4 regions of the Halopseudomonas phragmitis genome follow, and region 3 is predicted to be linked to each of the others. Evidence: predicted binding sites of a transcription regulator. Region 3 holds the regulator's gene; each other region holds the start of a gene.
The links. Region 3 encodes sigma-54, which starts transcription at its own class of promoters, with help from an activator protein. Its sites were predicted from a motif close to ANTGGCATNNANNTTGCTNT; they were not measured.
Positions count from the first base shown of each region.

Region 1: the regulator sigma-54 is predicted to act here: its motif matches at 2,478-2,497, upstream of BVH74_RS15925 (TorF family putative porin).
Region 2: the regulator sigma-54 is predicted to act here: its motif matches at 1,892-1,911, upstream of nirB (nitrite reductase large subunit NirB).
Region 4: the regulator sigma-54 is predicted to act here: its motif matches at 1,805-1,824, upstream of flgB (flagellar basal body rod protein FlgB).

Region 1 is NZ_CP020100.1:3,446,634-3,451,014, forward strand. Features, by position in the region: gene BVH74_RS15905 (ABC transporter ATP-binding protein) at 1-477, shown strand, start outside; gene BVH74_RS15910 (EamA family transporter) at 488-1,411, opposite strand; gene BVH74_RS15915 (ORF6N domain-containing protein) at 1,495-1,782, opposite strand; gene BVH74_RS15920 (universal stress protein) at 1,821-2,249, opposite strand; gene BVH74_RS15925 (TorF family putative porin) at 2,557-3,282, shown strand; gene dcd (dCTP deaminase) at 3,391-3,957, opposite strand; gene apbC (iron-sulfur cluster carrier protein ApbC) at 4,023-4,381, opposite strand, start outside.
Region 2 is NZ_CP020100.1:3,385,289-3,389,669, forward strand. Features, by position in the region: gene BVH74_RS15660 (nitrate/nitrite transporter) at 1-25, shown strand, start outside; gene BVH74_RS15665 (bifunctional protein-serine/threonine kinase/phosphatase) at 28-1,686, shown strand; gene nirB (nitrite reductase large subunit NirB) at 2,058-4,381, shown strand, end outside.
Region 3 is NZ_CP020100.1:236,401-240,781, forward strand. Features, by position in the region: gene lptA (lipopolysaccharide transport periplasmic protein LptA) at 1-459, shown strand, start outside; gene lptB (LPS export ABC transporter ATP-binding protein) at 467-1,192, shown strand; gene BVH74_RS01060 (RNA polymerase factor sigma-54) at 1,324-2,820, shown strand; gene hpf (ribosome hibernation-promoting factor, HPF/YfiA family) at 2,911-3,219, shown strand; gene ptsN (PTS IIA-like nitrogen regulatory protein PtsN) at 3,238-3,693, shown strand; gene rapZ (RNase adapter RapZ) at 3,696-4,381, shown strand, end outside.
Region 4 is NZ_CP020100.1:2,245,759-2,250,139, reverse strand. Features, by position in the region: gene BVH74_RS10425 (flagellar hook protein FlgE) at 1-174, opposite strand, end outside; gene flgD (flagellar hook assembly protein FlgD) at 211-888, opposite strand; gene flgC (flagellar basal body rod protein FlgC) at 906-1,346, opposite strand; gene flgB (flagellar basal body rod protein FlgB) at 1,349-1,753, opposite strand; gene BVH74_RS10405 (CheR family methyltransferase) at 1,990-2,817, opposite strand; gene BVH74_RS10400 (chemotaxis protein CheV) at 2,851-3,792, opposite strand; gene flgA (flagellar basal body P-ring formation chaperone FlgA) at 3,910-4,381, shown strand, end outside.

The DNA.
Region 1 (4,381 bases), 820 kb from region 3:
CGCGACAACATAACTTACGGCCGACCCGACTCCGGCGAAAGTGAGCTGCTCGAAGCCACCCGTCGGGCTGAAGCCGAAACCTTTATCGCCGATCTGCGCGACGCCAAGGGTCGCGTCGGTTTCGATGCACATGTCGGTGAACGCGGGGTCAAGCTTTCCGGTGGTCAGCGCCAACGCATCGCGATCGCCCGGGTCATGCTCAAGGATGCACCAATCCTGATTCTCGACGAGGCCACTTCGGCGTTGGACTCGGAAGTCGAGGCGGCGATTCAGGACAACCTCAACAAGCTGATGGACGGCAAGACGGTGATCGCCATTGCCCACCGGCTGTCGACCATCGCCGCCATGGACCGGCTGATCGTCATGGATCAGGGGCGCATTATCGAAGACGGCAGCCATGCCGAACTGATTGAGCGCGGCGGGCTCTACGCCCAGCTCTGGGCCCGACAGTCCGGTGGTTTTCTCGGCGAGGACTGAGCCGCCCCGGCTAGCGGGGCTCGCTGACGACCGGACACTCCGTTGCCGGTCGCCCAGCGGCCCTACGCCAACGGCCAAGCAGCCACCCTCCAGACACATTGACCAAAATCCCCAGCATCACCAGAAATGCTCCGCCAAGCTGCAGGGCGCTGACCCGCTCCCCCGCCAGCAACGCGGCGGAACTCAAACCAATCACCGGCACCAACAGGGAAAAAGGCGCAACCTGGCTGGCCGGATAGCGCGACAACAGCCGGCTCCACAGGCTGTAGCCAAGAATGGTCGCGGCAAAAGCCAGATACAGCAGAACCAACAGGGTATTGAGATTGAAGCCCAGCAAGGCGCTGCGCATTAACTCGGGACCTTCCAGCCACCAGGACAGCGCCAGAAATGGCAAAGGCGGCACCAGGCTACCCCACACTACCAGCCCGACCAGGTTCACCTTGCCGATCTTGCGGGTAACGATATTTCCCAGTGCCCACATAGAGGCAGCGCACAAGGTCAATATGAAACCGGCCGTGGTCATACCGCTGTTGATCTGCAAACCGATCATTAGCAGACCTGCGGCCGCAATCAACAGCCCAATGAGATTAAAGCCACGCAACCGCTCACCCAGTAGCAGTACGGCAAAGAACAAGGTAAACAGAGCCTGGGACTGGAGTACCACTGAGGCCAGGCCGGCCGGCATGCCGACGTGCATGGCTGAAAACAGGAACGCGAACTGGCCCAGTGAAATGGTCAGACCGTAGGCCAGCAACCAGCGCAGCGGCACCGCCGGTGGCTTGATGAACAGTATCGCGGGAAAGGCCACCAGCATGAATCGCAGGGCGCCGAGCAACATGGGCGGCATGTCCTGCAAACCAGCCTTGATCACCACGAAGTTCATGCCCCAGACCAGAATGACAAGCAGCGCCAGCAGAAAATCCTTGGCGGTCATGAGCAGTACTCCCAGGCAGTTAAAGCAGTATTAGGCCCGGAACAGCACAATTGCTGAAGATACAGCGACCGCTCAATCGGCCATCACAGTTGACTCCCACCCAGTTCGCGCAGGCGGGCATAACCATCACGGGTCAGCAGCACCAGATGAACCGTGCTGGCATAAATCTGACCGGACAGCTTGAGCTGATCGATCAACGCCTGATGCTCGGTAGCCGGCAAGTAGAAATAGTCACGACCTTCGAGCAACTGCGACTGGCAGTGCTTGAACAGTTTGAAGCAGGAGCCCTTGGGCAGCGCATTGAGCTGATCGAGCTGGCGGAAGCTGAGGGTATCAACCCCGGCATGGGGGATCGGTTGAACGGATGACATAACGGCTCCTTGGCGGAGCCGTTATTGTCGCGCAGTGACTATTTGACCAGCAACACCGGCACCGGCACTTCATGCACCACCCGGGTAGCGACCGAGCCCATGAACAGGTTGCCCAGATTGCTCATACCGCGAGTACCCATGATCACGGTGTCACAGCCCAGGCTCTTGACCGCATGTGCCAGTTCACCAATGACCTCACCCACCACCGCATGCTCTTCATGGCGAACACCGGCCTCGCGCAGCATGGCACCAGCCTCGACAATCACTTCACGGGCATGATCCAGCGCGCCCCCGTGCAACTGTTCCAGCATATTGGCCGACACATAGTTGCCATACAGTTTGGGCTCACTCTGCACATTGATCACGTGCACCAGAATGTTCGGATACTCGGCAGCTACACCCACCAGATACTCAATGGCTCGTTTGGCCGGGGCCGAGCCGTCAAAGGGTAGCAGTACGTTGCGCATGGTGACTCCTTGGATTGTTGTTGCCTTGTTTATCACTATAGTCATTGTCGCAAACCGGTGACCGCCCTCGTTGACCTGGATCAACCGGATAACCGACTCCCCTGCATGCACCACCGCCCCGAACTGGCGCACCACCACAGTGCAATCGTTCCGAAAAAAGCTGACCGAAACTATACTCACAACACCACAAAACACACATAAGCACATGAAATAAAACAAGAAATAAAAACTGGCAAGCTACGTGCTATGTAACCCGTGCCAACACATTCAAAACTTTTTGAATCACACGACATGGGGTACTACCAATATGATGAAAAAACTTGCAGTTGCCGTCGCCACCGCCAGCACCCTCGGCTTTGCCACTCTGGCCCATGCAGAAGAGTTCGATACCCCGATCGGTAAAATCGACGCCAGCATGACCGCCACCCTGGCAACCGATTACATCTGGCGCGGCCAGTCGCAGACTGCTGGTGCCGGCGCGGTTCAGGGCAGCCTGGATTTCGCCCACGAGTCCGGCCTGTATATCGGCGCCTGGGCTTCCAACGTCGACGCCGACGCCTTTGATGCCAGCGTGGAAATCGATTACTACTTTGGCTGGGCCGGCAACATCACAGATGAAATCGAGCTGGACCTGGGCTGGGCGACTTACACCTACCCGAAAGCCGGTGGTGATGCCAGTGTCGACGAAGTTCTGGCCAGTATCGGTCTGTACGGCTTCACCTTGGGCGCCAAATACGCCTACGACCCGGAAAGTGCGCTGTACACCTACATTGGTTACGGCTTCGAACTGCCCTACGAATTCGGCCTTGACCTGCACTACGGTCGCACTGACACCAAGGATCCGCTGAGTTCGGTACAGAGCAAAGAGAAGTACGATGACTGGGCTGTCACCGTCAGCAAGGACTTCGTAGGTATCGACTGGGCACTGATGTACTCAGACACCAACATCAAGGGCGGCACCTGCAGCGAATGGTATGGCAAAAGCCGTTATTGCAGCGGCAACTGGACTTTCTCAGCCACCAAGAGCTTCTAAAACCATTCAGGCGCCTTCGGGCGCCTGAATTGTATTTGCTCCTTGCAGCAACTACGCCGGTCTCAAGGTTGTGCCACGGCAACCTTGATCACCGGCGTCTTTTTTACCTTACGCCTTGGGCAGGGTTACACCGCGCTGGCCCTGGTACTTGCCGCCGCGGTCTTTGTATGAGACTTCGCAGGACTCATCAGACTCGAAGAACAGCATCTGAGCCACGCCTTCATTGGCGTAGATTTTGGCCGGCAAGGTAGTAGTGTTGGAAAACTCCAGGGTCACATGCCCTTCCCACTCTGGCTCAAGCGGAGTGACATTAACGATAATGCCGCAGCGGGCATAGGTGCTCTTGCCCAGACAGATGGTCAGCACATTGCGCGGAATACGGAAGTATTCGACGGTACGGGCCAGGGCGAACGAGTTCGGCGGAATGATGCATACATCGCCCTTCACATCCACAAAGCTCTTTTCGTCGAAATGCTTGGGATCCACCGTAGCCGAATGAATGTTGGTGAACACCTTGAACTCATCGGCACAACGCACATCGTAACCGTAACTGGACACCCCATAAGAAATCATCCGATTGCCCTCGGCGCCGCGTACCTGACGCTCGACGAACGGCTCAATCATGCCGTGCTCCTGGGACATGCGACGAATCCAGCGGTCTGACTTGATGCTCATGGTGTGCCCTGCATAAGGATTGGGTGAAAAATGATCGGGCATTCTAGCCGGTTATGACTAAGCTGTCAGTCATCGCTGATGCTGATACTGGGCATGGCCGGTGCCTGAGCCCGCTCGGCAATCCGTGCGCCCACATGCCGGGCCATATCCTGGTAAATCATGCTGATCTGGCATTCGGGCTCAGCCACCACGGTCGGGGTTCCGCCATCGGCCTGCTCGCGAATCATCATCGACAGCGGCATAGAAGCCAGCAGATCAACACCGTATTGCTCGGCCAGGCGCTCGCCACCACCCTCGCCGAACAGATGCTCGGCATGACCGCAATTGGAGCAGATGTGAATGGCCATGTTCTCGACCACCCCCAGCACCGGAATATTGACCTTGTTGAACATCTCGATCCCTTTCTTGGCATCGAGCAGTGCCA
Region 2 (4,381 bases), 890 kb from region 3:
GGCCGTCACCACGGCCAGGGTCTGAGCATGAGCCTGCAACTGCGCATTGACGAGGCCAGCGCCGCTGGTCCACGCAAGGAAAATCAGGATGCTGTGCGGGTGGTTACCCCCGCACCGCAGCTGGCGGCCAGCAAGGGCCACCTGCTGGCCCTGGCCGATGGCGTGAGCCAATGCAGCGATGGCGGCCTGGCCGCCCGTGCCACCCTACAGGCTCTGGCGCTGGACTACTACTCCACACCGGAAACCTGGTCGGTCACTCAGGCGCTGGAGCGTCTGCTGACCGCCCACAATCGCTGGTTGCGAGCCAATGGCGGTGGCCTGCCGCTGCTGACTACCCTGACCGCCCTGGTGCTGCGCGGGCGTCGTTATACCTTGGCCCATATCGGTGACTGCCGGGCCTATCTGCTGCGCAACGGTCGACTGCGCAAGCTGACCAATGAGCATGTCTGGGAACAACCGGGCATGGAACACGTGCTCAAACGGGCGATGGGATTGGATGAACACCCGCTGATCGATTACCTGGATGGCGAACTCGACGAAGGCGATCAGCTGTTGCTGGTCAGCGATGGGGTATGGGCCTATCTCAACGACCAGGCAATCCATGACACCCTGGCTGCCAACGACGCCCCCGGCCGCTGTCAGCGGCTGATCGATCTGGCCCTGGCCAATGGCGGGCAGGACAATGCCAGCGCACTGCTGGTCGGTATCGACACACTGCCTGACAGCAGCCTCGACGACGCCCTGCAACCGGCTGACGAGCGCGCCCTGCCGCCGCGCCTGAAACCCGACCAGCAGTTCGAGGGCTGGCATGTCCAGCGGGAACTGGGCGAAACCCGCCAGTCCCTGCTGTACCGGGTCAAGGATGGCCTCGGTCAGCCCTGGCTGCTTAAGACCCTGCCCCCTCAGCGTCAGGATGAACCACAGGCCTGCCGCGAACTGCTGCAGGAGGAATGGTTCCTGCGTCGGGTGGCCGGGCAATCGGTCCCTGAGCTGCATCCGCTGCCCGAACGTCAGCACCATTACTACGTGATGCGCGAGTACGCCGGACAGACCCTGGAGCAGCACAAGCGCGAGCACGGACTCTGGAGTCTGGCACTGTTCCAGCAACTGGCACCGCAACTGATCAAGGCCGTCGGCCTGCTGCACCGACGCAACCTGCTGCACCGCGACATCAAGCCGGACAATTTGCATCTGGGCGATGACGGCGTGCTGCGCCTGCTCGATTTCGGCCTTGCTTTCTGCCCCGGCTTGTCCCAGTGGCAGACCGGCAACCCGCCTGGCACTCCCAGTTTCATTGCTCCGGAAGCCTTTGCCGGGGCCGAACCCAGCCCGCAACAGGACCTGTATGCGACCGGCGTCAGTCTCTATTACTTGCTGACCGGGCATTACCCCTACGGCGAGATCGAGGCCTTCCAGCGCCCCCGCTTTGGCCGCCCCGCCCCACCCAGTCGCTATCGCCATGATTTGCCGGGCTGGGTCGACGAATGCCTGCTCAAGGCTCTGGAACCCGATCCTGATAAACGCTACGAAACCGCCGAAGAGTGGTTATTGGCTCTGGAACAGGCCGAGCGCCTGCCCCAGCCCAGCCGCCCTTTGATCGAACGCGAGCCGCTGGTGGTTTGGCGCGCCGTGGCCCTGACCTCACTCGCACTCAATCTGGTGCTGTTGATGCTATTGCTTCGCTGAGTTCCCTGGGGGTGTCGTCCCTCACTCGACGGCATGCCTGGTACCCCCCCATGTTGGGTCGAGGTACGACATCCCCAGGAACCTTTTTCACCCAACCGGGCCACAAGCCCAACAAACGCACCATTGCAGTGCAAAACGCCACAATAAGGTGCACAAGAAGAGCCCGGCAAGTGGCTCAAGCCATTGAAAAACAATAAAAATATAAATTGGCACACTGTGTGCATTGCTATTACCAGCAATTCACATACAACGGTCCTGTCAACGGCGACAGGTCGTTTCCTGACCGATCAGGACCTGGACAAAGGCGTCCTACCGCGCGAGCGGTGGGGCGCCTTTTTTGTTTTACGCTCATTACAACGGAGCACAACAGGATGCAAAAGCTCAAGCTGGTGATGGTTGGTAACGGCATGGCCGGGGTACGAACCCTGGAAGAACTGCTGAAACTGACGCCCGACCTCTACGAGATCACCGTGTTCGGCGCCGAGCCGCACCCCAACTACAACCGGATCCTGCTGTCACCGGTCCTGGCCGGGGAACAGACCTTCGAGGAAATCATCCTCAACCCGCTGTCCTGGTACGAGGAAAACGGCATTACCCTGCACACCGGCCGCAAGGTGGTGAAGATTGATCGGCGCAACCGCAAGGTGATCGCCGACGACGGCACCGAAGCTGAATACGACCGTCTGCTGCTGGCCACCGGCTCCAACCCGTTCATTCTGCCGATTCCAGGCAACGATCTGGACGGTGTGATCGGCTACCGCGATATCGCCGATACCGAAACCATGATGGAAACCGCCAAGACCCACAAGCATGCGGTGGTAATTGGTGGCGGCCTGCTTGGTCTGGAAGCGGCCAATGGTCTGAAACTGCGCGGCATGGATGTGACCGTGGTGCATATCGGTGACTGGCTGCTGGAGCGCCAGCTCGACCGCACCGCTGGCGAACTGCTGCAGAAGTCGCTGGAAGATCGCGGCCTCAAATTCCTGCTGCCGCAGTTCACCAGCGAGCTGCTGGACGATGGCGACGGCCGTGTCTGCGGCGTCAAGTTCAAGGATGGCAGCGTGATTCCAGCCGATCTGGTGGTGATGGCGGCCGGGATCCGGCCCAACACCGAACTGGCGGAAAGCGCGGGTCTGGCCTGCAACCGCGGGATTTTGGTCAGCGACACCCTGCAAACCTACGACCCGCGCGTCTACGCTATCGGCGAGTGCGCCAATCATCGCGGCATTGCCTACGGCCTGGTAGCCCCGCTGTTCGAGCAGGCTAAGGTCTGCGCCAACCATCTGGCGATGCTCGGCTATGGCCGCTACGAGGGTTCGATCACCTCGACCAAACTCAAGGTCACCGGTATCGACCTGTTCTCCGCTGGCGAGTTCATGGGCGATGACAGCACTGAGCAGATCACCCTGTCCGATCCGATTGGCGGGGTCTACAAGAAGCTGGTGATCAAGGATGACATTCTGGTCGGCGCCTGCATGTACGGCGACACTGCCGACGGTGGCTGGTATTTCCGGATGGTCAAGGAGCGCCACAACATCCGCGAGATTCGTGACCACCTGATGTTCGGCGAGAACGCTATCGGCGACACCGGCCACCAGGGCCAGAACAAAGCCGCCAACATGCCTGACGATATGGAGGTATGTGGCTGCAACGGGGTGTGCAAGGGCACCATCGTCAAAGCGATTCAGGAACACGGGCTGTTCAGTGTCGATGATGTGAAGAAACACACCAAGGCTGGCAGTTCCTGTGGTTCCTGCGTGGGCCTGGTGGAACAGATCGTGATCAATACCGTGGGCGGTGCAGCCGATGTGAAGCCCAAGAGCGAGAAGCCGGTCTGCGGCTGTACCGACCTGAATCACGGCCAGGTGCGCAAGGCGATTCGCGAGCATCACCTGACCAGCATTCCGGAGGCGATGGCTTTCATGGAGTGGCGCACGCCGAACGGCTGTGCGACCTGCCGTCCGGCACTGAACTATTACCTGATTTCGACCTGGCCGGGTGAGGCCAAGGATGATCCGCAGTCGCGCTTCATCAACGAGCGGGCCCATGCCAACATCCAGAAGGATGGCACCTATTCGGTGGTGCCGCGGATGTGGGGCGGCGTGACCAATGCCTCGGAACTGCGGCGGATTGCCGATGTGGCGGACAAGTACAACGTGCCGATGGTCAAGGTGACCGGTGGTCAGCGGATCGATCTGCTGGGCATCAAGAAAGAGGACCTGCCCAATGTCTGGAAGGATCTGGACATGCCCTCGGGGCATGCCTACGGCAAGTCGATTCGTACCGTGAAGACCTGTGTGGGCAGCGAGTTCTGCCGTTTCGGTACGCAGAACTCGACGCAGATGGGGATTGATCTGGAGCACGCCCTGTTCAACATGTGGTCGCCGCACAAGGTGAAGCTGGCAGTTTCGGGTTGCCCGCGCAATTGTGCCGAGTCGGGCATCAAGGATGTGGGGATCATCGGGGTGGATTCCGGCTGGGAGCTGTATATCGGCGGCAACGGCGGGATCAAGACCGAGGCCGGTGAGTTCTTTGTGAAGGTGAAGACCGAGGATGAGGTGATGGAATACTCGCTGGCGTTCCTGCAGCTCTACCGTGAGGAGGCCTTCTATCTGGAGCGTACGGTGCACTATATGCAGCGGGTCGGTATGGAGCACATCAAGCAGGCGGTACTGGAGGATGCTGAACGGCGCAA
Region 3 (4,381 bases):
CCGAGCGACAGCGAACAACCGATTCGCATCCAGGCCAACAGCGCCACCCTGGATGATCGCAACAACACTGCGGTCTACACCGGCAACGTGATTGTCACCCAAGGCACCATGCGCCTGACCGGCAACCGGGTGACGCTCAATACCGATGCCAATGGCGAGGTCAGCAAAATCGTCTCGGTCGGCAGCCCGGCCACTTACCGGCAGACCCCCCGCGAAGGCCAGACGCCGATCAACGCCCGCGGTCTGACCATCGAATATCACGCCGATGTCGAACGCATCATCCTGATCGAGCAGGCCTTCCTCGAACAGGACAGCAACACCTTCCGCGGCGAATACGTCACTTATGACATTCAGCGCCAGGTAGTCGATGCCGGCCGGGCACCGGGCGCCAGCGGCCCCAGCGCCAGTGGCGACGAACGCATCGAAATCATCATTCAGCCGCGCAGACGCAGCGAGTAAGCCAGCCATGACAACCCTAGAGGCGCGCCACCTGGCCAAGGCCTACAAGGCCCGCAAGGTGGTCCGGGATATCTCGGTCACCATCAACAGCGGCGAGATCGTCGGCCTGCTGGGCCCCAATGGCGCCGGCAAGACCACCAGCTTCTACATGATCGTCGGACTGGTAAAGGCCGACGAAGGGCATATCCTGATCGACGGCAAGGACATCACCGCCCTGCCAATGCACGGCCGCGCCCGTCAGGGGATCGGCTATCTGCCCCAGGAAGCCTCGATCTTCCGCAAGCTGTCGGTAGCCGACAACATCATGGCGATTCTGGAAACCCGCAAAGACCTGAACCGCAAGGGCCGGCTGGGCAAACTCGACGCCCTGCTGCGCGAGTTCCACATTCACCACCTGGCCGACACCAAGGGCATGAGCCTGTCCGGCGGCGAGCGCCGCCGCGCCGAAATCGCCCGGGCCCTGGCCAGCGAACCCAAGTTCGTACTGCTTGACGAACCTTTCGCCGGGGTCGATCCGATTTCGGTCAACGACATCAAACAGATCATCCAGCATTTGCGTGACAAGGGGATCGGCGTGCTGATCACCGACCACAATGTGCGCGAAACTCTCGACATCTGCGACAAGGCCTATATTGTCAACGACGGCCATATCATCGCTGAAGGTGACGCTGAAGCTGTGCTGTCCAACCAGTTGGTCAAAGATGTCTATCTTGGGCACACCTTCCGCCTGTAAAAGCGCACACATTTCAGGCATGCTAGAGGCCTGTACGGTTTATTGGTTAACACCCGCCGCACAGGCCGACAGGGAGGGTGGGCCTGGCCTCGGAATGGTTAGACTCAGCGCATAAGGTATTTCGCCAAACAATGAAACCCACGCTCGTCCTCAAGATGGGGCAGCAGCTGACCATGACCCCTCAGCTGCAGCAGGCCATTCGACTACTCCAGCTATCCAGCCTCGATCTTCAACAAGAGGTTCAAGAGGCCATGGAGGCCAATCCGCTGCTGGAAATGGCCGACGATGGCGATGACGACTATCCCAGCGCCAGCCAGGAAAACGGCCTCGACAGCGACGACGCACCAGCAGTCACTCTGCCCGAGCCAGTCGAGCTTGACTCCATCAGCCCGCACAGCGACGACGAAGGCAACTGGAACGAACAGATCCCCAACGAGCTGCCGGTCGATACCCAATGGGAAGATGTCTACCAGACTTCGGCCAGCTCACTGCCCAGCAACGATGACGAAGACTGGGACTACACCTCGCGCACCGGCACCGGCGAAACCCTGCAGAGCCACCTGGAATGGCAGCTCAACCTGCTGCCGATGTCCGATACCGACCGCATGATCGCCACGGCCCTGATCGATGCGATCAACGCCGACGGCTATCTTGAAGAAACCCTTGAAGAGATTCTGGCCTCCTTCGATCCGGAACTGGAGATCGAACTGGACGAGGTCGAAATGGTCCTGCACCGCATTCAGCAATTCGAACCGGTCGGCATTGCCGCCCGCGACCTGAGCGAATGCCTGCTGCTGCAACTGCGCCAGTTGCCAAGCGACACCCCACTGCTCGAACAGGCGATGAAGGTGGTCAAGGATCACCTGGAACTGCTCGGCAACCGCGACTTTGCCCAGTTGATGCGCCGCACCCGGCTCAAGGAAGACCAGTTGCGGGTGGTCATCGCCCTGATCCAGACCCTGAACCCGCGCCCAGGCGCGGAAATCGCCTCTGGCGAGCCGGAATACGTGATCCCCGACGTGATCGTGCGGCGCGACAACCAGCGCTGGATCGTCGAACTGAACCAGGATGCCGTGCCCAAGGTCCGGGTCAACGGCCACTACGCCTCGATGGTACGCCGAGCCGACAGCAGCGAAGACAACACCTACCTGCGCAACCACCTGCAGGAAGCCCGCTGGTTCATCAAGAGCCTGCAGAGCCGCAACGAAACCCTGATGAAAGTTGCCAGCCAGATCGTCGAGCATCAGCGCGGGTTCCTCGAGCACGGCGAAGAAGCCATGAAGCCTCTGGTCCTGCACGACATCGCCGAAGCGGTAGGCATGCATGAATCGACCATCTCGCGGGTCACCACCCAGAAATACATGCATACCCCGCGCGGAATCTTCGAGCTGAAGTACTTTTTCTCCAGCCACGTCAGTACCAGCGAGGGCGGCGAGTTCTCCTCCACCGCTATCCGGGCACTGATCAAAAAGCTGGTTGCAGCGGAAAACCCGAAGAAACCATTGAGCGACAGCAAGATCGCTGGTTTACTTGAAGAACAGGGGATCCACGTAGCCCGACGGACCATCGCAAAGTATCGCGAGTCATTGAACATCGCCCCGTCGAGCGAACGAAAGCGTTTGGTTTAACCCATACAGATCAATGAATTCGGTAGTAACAAGTGGCAACATGGGTACCACACCGGTACCCGGTAACAACAGCCAACCAGGAGAAGCCGTATGCAACTAAACATTAGCGGTCATCAACTCGACGTCACCGAATCCCTGCGCGACTACATCAACGAAAAAATGGCCCGCCTTGAGCGGCACTTCGACAGGATCACCAATGTTCAGGTGACCCTGGAAGTCGAGAAGCTGCGCCAGAAGGTCGAAGCCACCCTGCACATCGCCGGGGGCGAAGTGGTCGCCAACGCCGAGCACACGGATATGTATGCAGCGATTGATTTGCTTACCGACAAGCTCGACCGGCAGCTGATCAAGCACAAGGAAAAACACCTGGATCGCCAACAAGGCGCCAACGACCGTTAATCCCGGCCCAACAGAGTCATGCAAATAACCCACATACTGACCCCCGAGCGCACCTTCTCCGGTGTGCAAGGGGGCTCGAAGAAACGTGTGCTGGAGCTGATCGGCAAGCTGATTGCCCAGCACACCGACCTCGACGCCGACACTATCTACGAAAACCTGATTGCCCGGGAAAAGCTGGGTTCGACCGGCTTCGGCCACGGCATCGCCATTCCCCACTGTCGGCTCACCGGCTGCGAACAGGCCGTTGGCGCCTTGCTGCAACTGGAAAGCAAGATCGATTACGACGCTCTGGACGGCGAACCGGTAGACCTGATTTTCGTATTGCTGGTCCCCCAGGAAGCCACCGAGCAACACCTGCAGATTCTCAAGATGCTGGCCGAAAAGCTTGACCAGGCCGAGCTGCGCGAAGCACTGCGCAAGGCTCCGGACGCCAGCAGCCTGTACCAGACAATGGTCGGCAGCGACGGGAGCTAAACATGCGTCTGGTTGTGGTCAGTGGCCGTTCCGGCTCAGGCAAGAGTACCGCCCTACACCTGCTGGAAGACAACGGCTACTACTGCATCGACAACTTGCCAGCCGGCCTGCTGCCAGAGCTGGCCAAGGAAGCCAACAACACCGAGCTGAACCTGCCCAAGGTGGCAATCAGCATCGATGCGCGCAACCTGCCCAGCGACCTGCGGCGCTTCCCCGAGTTGCTCAAGCAGGTCCGTGACGCCGGCATTCGCTGCGATATTCTGTTCCTTGCCGCCACCGACGAAGTGCTGATCAAGCGCTTCTCCGAGACCCGGCGCAAACACCCTCTGACCGACAGCAGCCACTCGCTGGCCGAGGCCATCGCCGAAGAACTGCGCCTGCTTGAGCCGATCATCGACCTGGCCGATCTCAAGATCGACACCAGCCACCTGACCCTCTATCAGCTGCGCGAACAGCTCAAGCAGCGGCTGCTCGGCAGCGATGCCAAGCAGCCCTCGATTCTGATTCAGTCATTTGGTTTCAAACGCGGCGTGCCGGTCGATGCCGACCTGGTTTTTGACGTGCGCTGCCTGCCCAACCCGTACTGGAATCCTGACCTGCGGCCCTATTCGGGCAAGGACCAGCCGGTCTGCGAGTTCCTTGAGGCCCAGCCGGATGTTCAGGAAATGTACCAGGACATCTTCCAGTT
Region 4 (4,381 bases), 2.0 Mb from region 3:
GCCACTGCCCTGCGGATTGCGTCCGGTGCCCAGCACCGAGGCGGCATAGACATCGGCAAACTCGGCACGTGACTGTTTGAAGCCAATGGTACCGGCATTGGCGATGTTATTACCGGTAACATTCAGGTCGGCCGACGCCGCCCGGATACCACTCAAACCGATATTGAAGGACATGATCTGGTTCCTTGTATCAATGCGTCACAGACGACGTTACTTGCCAATGATCTGAACTTGCGACAGGCCGATACTGCCAAGGCCCGCCACATTGAGAATCAGGTCGCCACCCGGCGTGCCCGGTAGCGATACGCTGTCGACATTGGCCGGCAGCAGAGTAATCAGTTGCTGGTTTTCACCCTCGATGCCAGCTTCAGCCTTGAAGCTATATTTGCCGGGCGGCAAAATATTGCCGCCACTATCGGTGCCGTCCCACTCGAACGCCACCAAACCAGACTGCTGACTGCCCAGGTTGATCCGCTGCACCATAGTGCCAGCCTCGTCATAGATGCCCACAAATACGTTGCTGCTGGACTGCGGCAAAACCACGTCGCCCTTGATCCCTTCAGCGGTATCGACAATTGCCTTGTCGGTCGGCACGATCACCGTGCGCCCGACCAGAGAGGATGCCTGCAGCGCCTGGGACGACTGGAAACCGCTCATGATCGCTTCCATGCTGTCGTTCAGATTGCCGATACCTTCCACTGTACTGAACTGTGCCAACTGGGCGATGAACTCACCGTTTTCCTGCGGCGACAGCGGGTCCTGATTATTGAGCTGAACCACCAGCAGTTTCAGGAACTCGTCCTTACCCAGCTCGCCCCCCTTGTTGAAGCGCTCATTGTCGATCTGGTAGTTGTCCAGGGCGCCGGCACCGACATTATTGGTGTACATGATTCAAGGCTTCCTTATCACTGCCCAAGCGTCAGCACGCGCTGCAGCATGGTCTTGGTGGTATTCATGATTTCCACGTTGGTCTGGTAGGCCCTTGATGAAGCCATCATGTTGGCCATTTCCTCGACCACATTGACATTCGGGTAGTACACATACCCGTCCTCGTTGGCCATTGGGTGATCTGGCTCGTAGCGAGCCTGCAACTCGGCATCCGATTCGACGATGCCCAGCACCTGCACACCCTGCCCCGGCTCACTTTCAGGCGCGAACAACGACGGCCCGAGGTTTTGCTGGCTGCTGAATACGGTGGCGAACACCGGATGCCGGGCCCGATAGGTCTGATCGATACTGCTGGATACGGTTTCAGCGTTGGCTATGTTGCTGGCGACAGTATTGAGCCGCAGCGACTGAGCGCTCATGCCGGAACCGGCAATATTGAAAATCTGGGTCAGGGACATGGTTATTCTCCACGCAGGGCGGTCATCAGCCCTTTGAACTTGCTGTCGAGGAAGGTAAAGCTGGCCTGAAACTGAATGGCATTCTCGGCAAACTTGGCCTGCTCGACCTGGGTATCCACAGTATTGCCATCGACGGCTGGCTGCAGCGGCACGCGGTAACGCAGCCCCGCCGCCTGATCAATCAGGCTTTCAGCGGCAATATGCCGAGCATGTGTCTGGTTAGCCTGAAAGCGTTGGGCACCCCCCTGTTGCTGAGCCTCCAGCACACTGGCGAATTCCAGATCGCGGGCCTTATAGTTCGGGGTTTCGGCGTTGGCAATATTGTTGGCCAACACTGCTGAACGCTCGGCGCGAAACTTCAGCGCTTGCTCATGCAGCCCCAGGGCACGCTCAAAATTCAGGCTCATAGTGACACTCCCACTCCGGCTGCTAGCCGACCGATAACTTTCAGGAGTTCAAAAGCAAAGCCCGTGCCAAAACGCCAATCCCTTTATTTTCAATGGGATAGAAGATATAAAGAACGCCGTGCGGCAAGACTTGACCGGCAAGCGGCAAAGCTGGCAATGGCAAAAAGCGGCAAAAGGCAAAAGGCAAATTGCCGCCCAGGGCGGGCGGCAATCAGAATCAGCAGAATCAGAGAACCCTACTTGACCTTGTAAACAATCCCCGGACTGCACTGCACCATCTGGTACAGCTCAGGCAAACCGTTGAGAGCTTCGGAAGCCCCCAGCATCAGGTACCCGCCCGGTTTGAGCGTGGCATGCATGCGTCGCAGGATGTCTTTCTTCACTTCCGCCGAAAAGTAGATCAGAACATTGCGGCAGAAGACGATATCGAACTTGCCGAGCATGGCGTAACTGTCGAGCAAGTTCATCGCCCGAAACTCGACCCGATTGCGAATAGCCGGCTTGACCACCCAGCGCCCCGGCCCGACAGGATCGAAAAAACGATTGAGGCGATCCTGGGACAACCCCCGGGCAACCGACAGACTGTCGTATTCGGCACCCTTTGCCGCATTGAGAATACCGCCCGACAGATCGGTCGCGACGATCTGGGCACCACCGCGCAACTGGCCCAGATTGGCGCGCTCGAACTCATCGATCGCCATGCTCAGCGAATACGGCTCCTGCCCCGAAGAACAGGCCGCCGACCAGATCCGCAGGCGCTGACCGGGATTATCCCGAATGAACTCAGGAATCAATCGGTTTTTGAGCACATCGAAGGGATAGACATCGCGAAACCACAAGGTTTCATTGGTGGTCATGGCATCAATGACCGCCTCACGCAAGCCGCCACGCGGCTGGAACTGAATCCGCTTGACCAATTCACCGAGACTCTTGATGCCTTCCTGATCCATCAACCGATTGAGCCGGCTGGCCACCAGGTACTGCTTGTTGTCCCCCAACACAATGCCGCAGGCCTTTTCCAGAAACTCCCGGAACACCTGAAAATCCTGACTGGATGACGTCACGCAGCTTGCCCCATAATCAATTCAAATCCACTCTCAGGCACCCGCCTCTCCCCTCAGGGCATGCAGCCTGGCGACCACCCGGCCAGCCAGTTCATCCGGCTTGAATTTAGCCAGGAAATCATCCGCGCCAACCTTCTTCACCATGGCCTGATTGAACACCCCTGACAAGGAAGTATGCAGCATCACATGCAAGCCATTGAGACGAGAATCATTGCGAATCTCGGCAGTCAGGGTATAACCGTCCATTTCCGGCATTTCGATATCCGAAACCATCATCAACAGATGGCTGGAAACATCCTCGCCACTATCGGCCAACGCCTTGAGCCAGTCCAGAGCCTGCCTGCCGTCGTTGAGCGCAACCACCTCAACCCCGACCTCTTCCAGGCAACGCTTGACTTGCTTGCGCGCTACTGACGAATCATCAACGATCAGGACCTTGCGCGACACCGCTTCGGCCTGTGTCTGCTCGTCAACCAGGCCCTGAGACAAGTGCTCGTTGACCGGCACGACCTCTGCCAGCACCTTCTCGACGTCGATGATCTCGACCATCTGGTCATCAACCCGAGTCACCGCCGTCAGGTAGTGCTCACGTCCTGTCCCGCGTGGCGGCGGATGAATCTCTGACCAGTTCATGTTGACAATCCGCTCGACCGAGCGCACCAGAAAACCCTGAACCTTGGTGTTGTATTCGGTAATGATCACAAAGGTATTGTCCAGGTTGCTCAGCCCTGGACCGCCAGTTGCCTTGTTCAGGTCGAGAATCGGTAGCGTACCGCCACGGATATGCGCAACACCACGAACCACCGGGTTGAGTTTGGGCATCAAGGTCAGCTTGGGGCATTGCAGCACCTCTTTGACCTTGAACACATTGATGCCGTAAAGCTGGTTGCCCGCCAACCGGAACAGCAAGAGCTCCAGGCGATTCTGGCCAACCAACTGAGTACGCTGATTGACCGAATCCATCACGCCAGCCATGAGCAACTCCTTATAGACATTATGGGTCACGGTAAGCAGAACGGCACGCTTCTTGCTGGATTCAACGCAATGCCAACAACTTGACGGGCAGCAACCTTTGCCATCCAGGTGTATTGTATGCGTTTTCTCAAACAGTGCATGGCTTTGACGGTATTTTTTTCCGCCGCCAGCTCGGCCAATCCGCTGATTGATCAGCTTATCGGCGCGACTACTGCATTTCTTGAGGATGAAATAGAAATGCACCTGGCCCGCAGTGCCCGCGAGGCCCGCTATCAAATCCAGGTCAGCCGACTGGACCCGCGCCTGCGTCTGCCGCAGTGTGCCGACCAAGACCTCAGCGTCAGCCTGGAAAGTCCGGCAGTGCCGGTCGGTCGGGTCACGGTGCGCGTCAGTTGCGAAGGTGAAAATCGCTGGCGACTATTTGTTCCTGCCCAGGTCAGCCTGTATCAGAACGTAGTAGTGGCTGTCCGACCGCTGGGGCGCCATAACGTGATCGGCAACCAGGATATCGCCTTGCTGGAACGGGACATCGGCCAGTTGGGAGACACCTACCTGACCGACCCGAGCCAGGTGGTCGGCATGCGGGTAC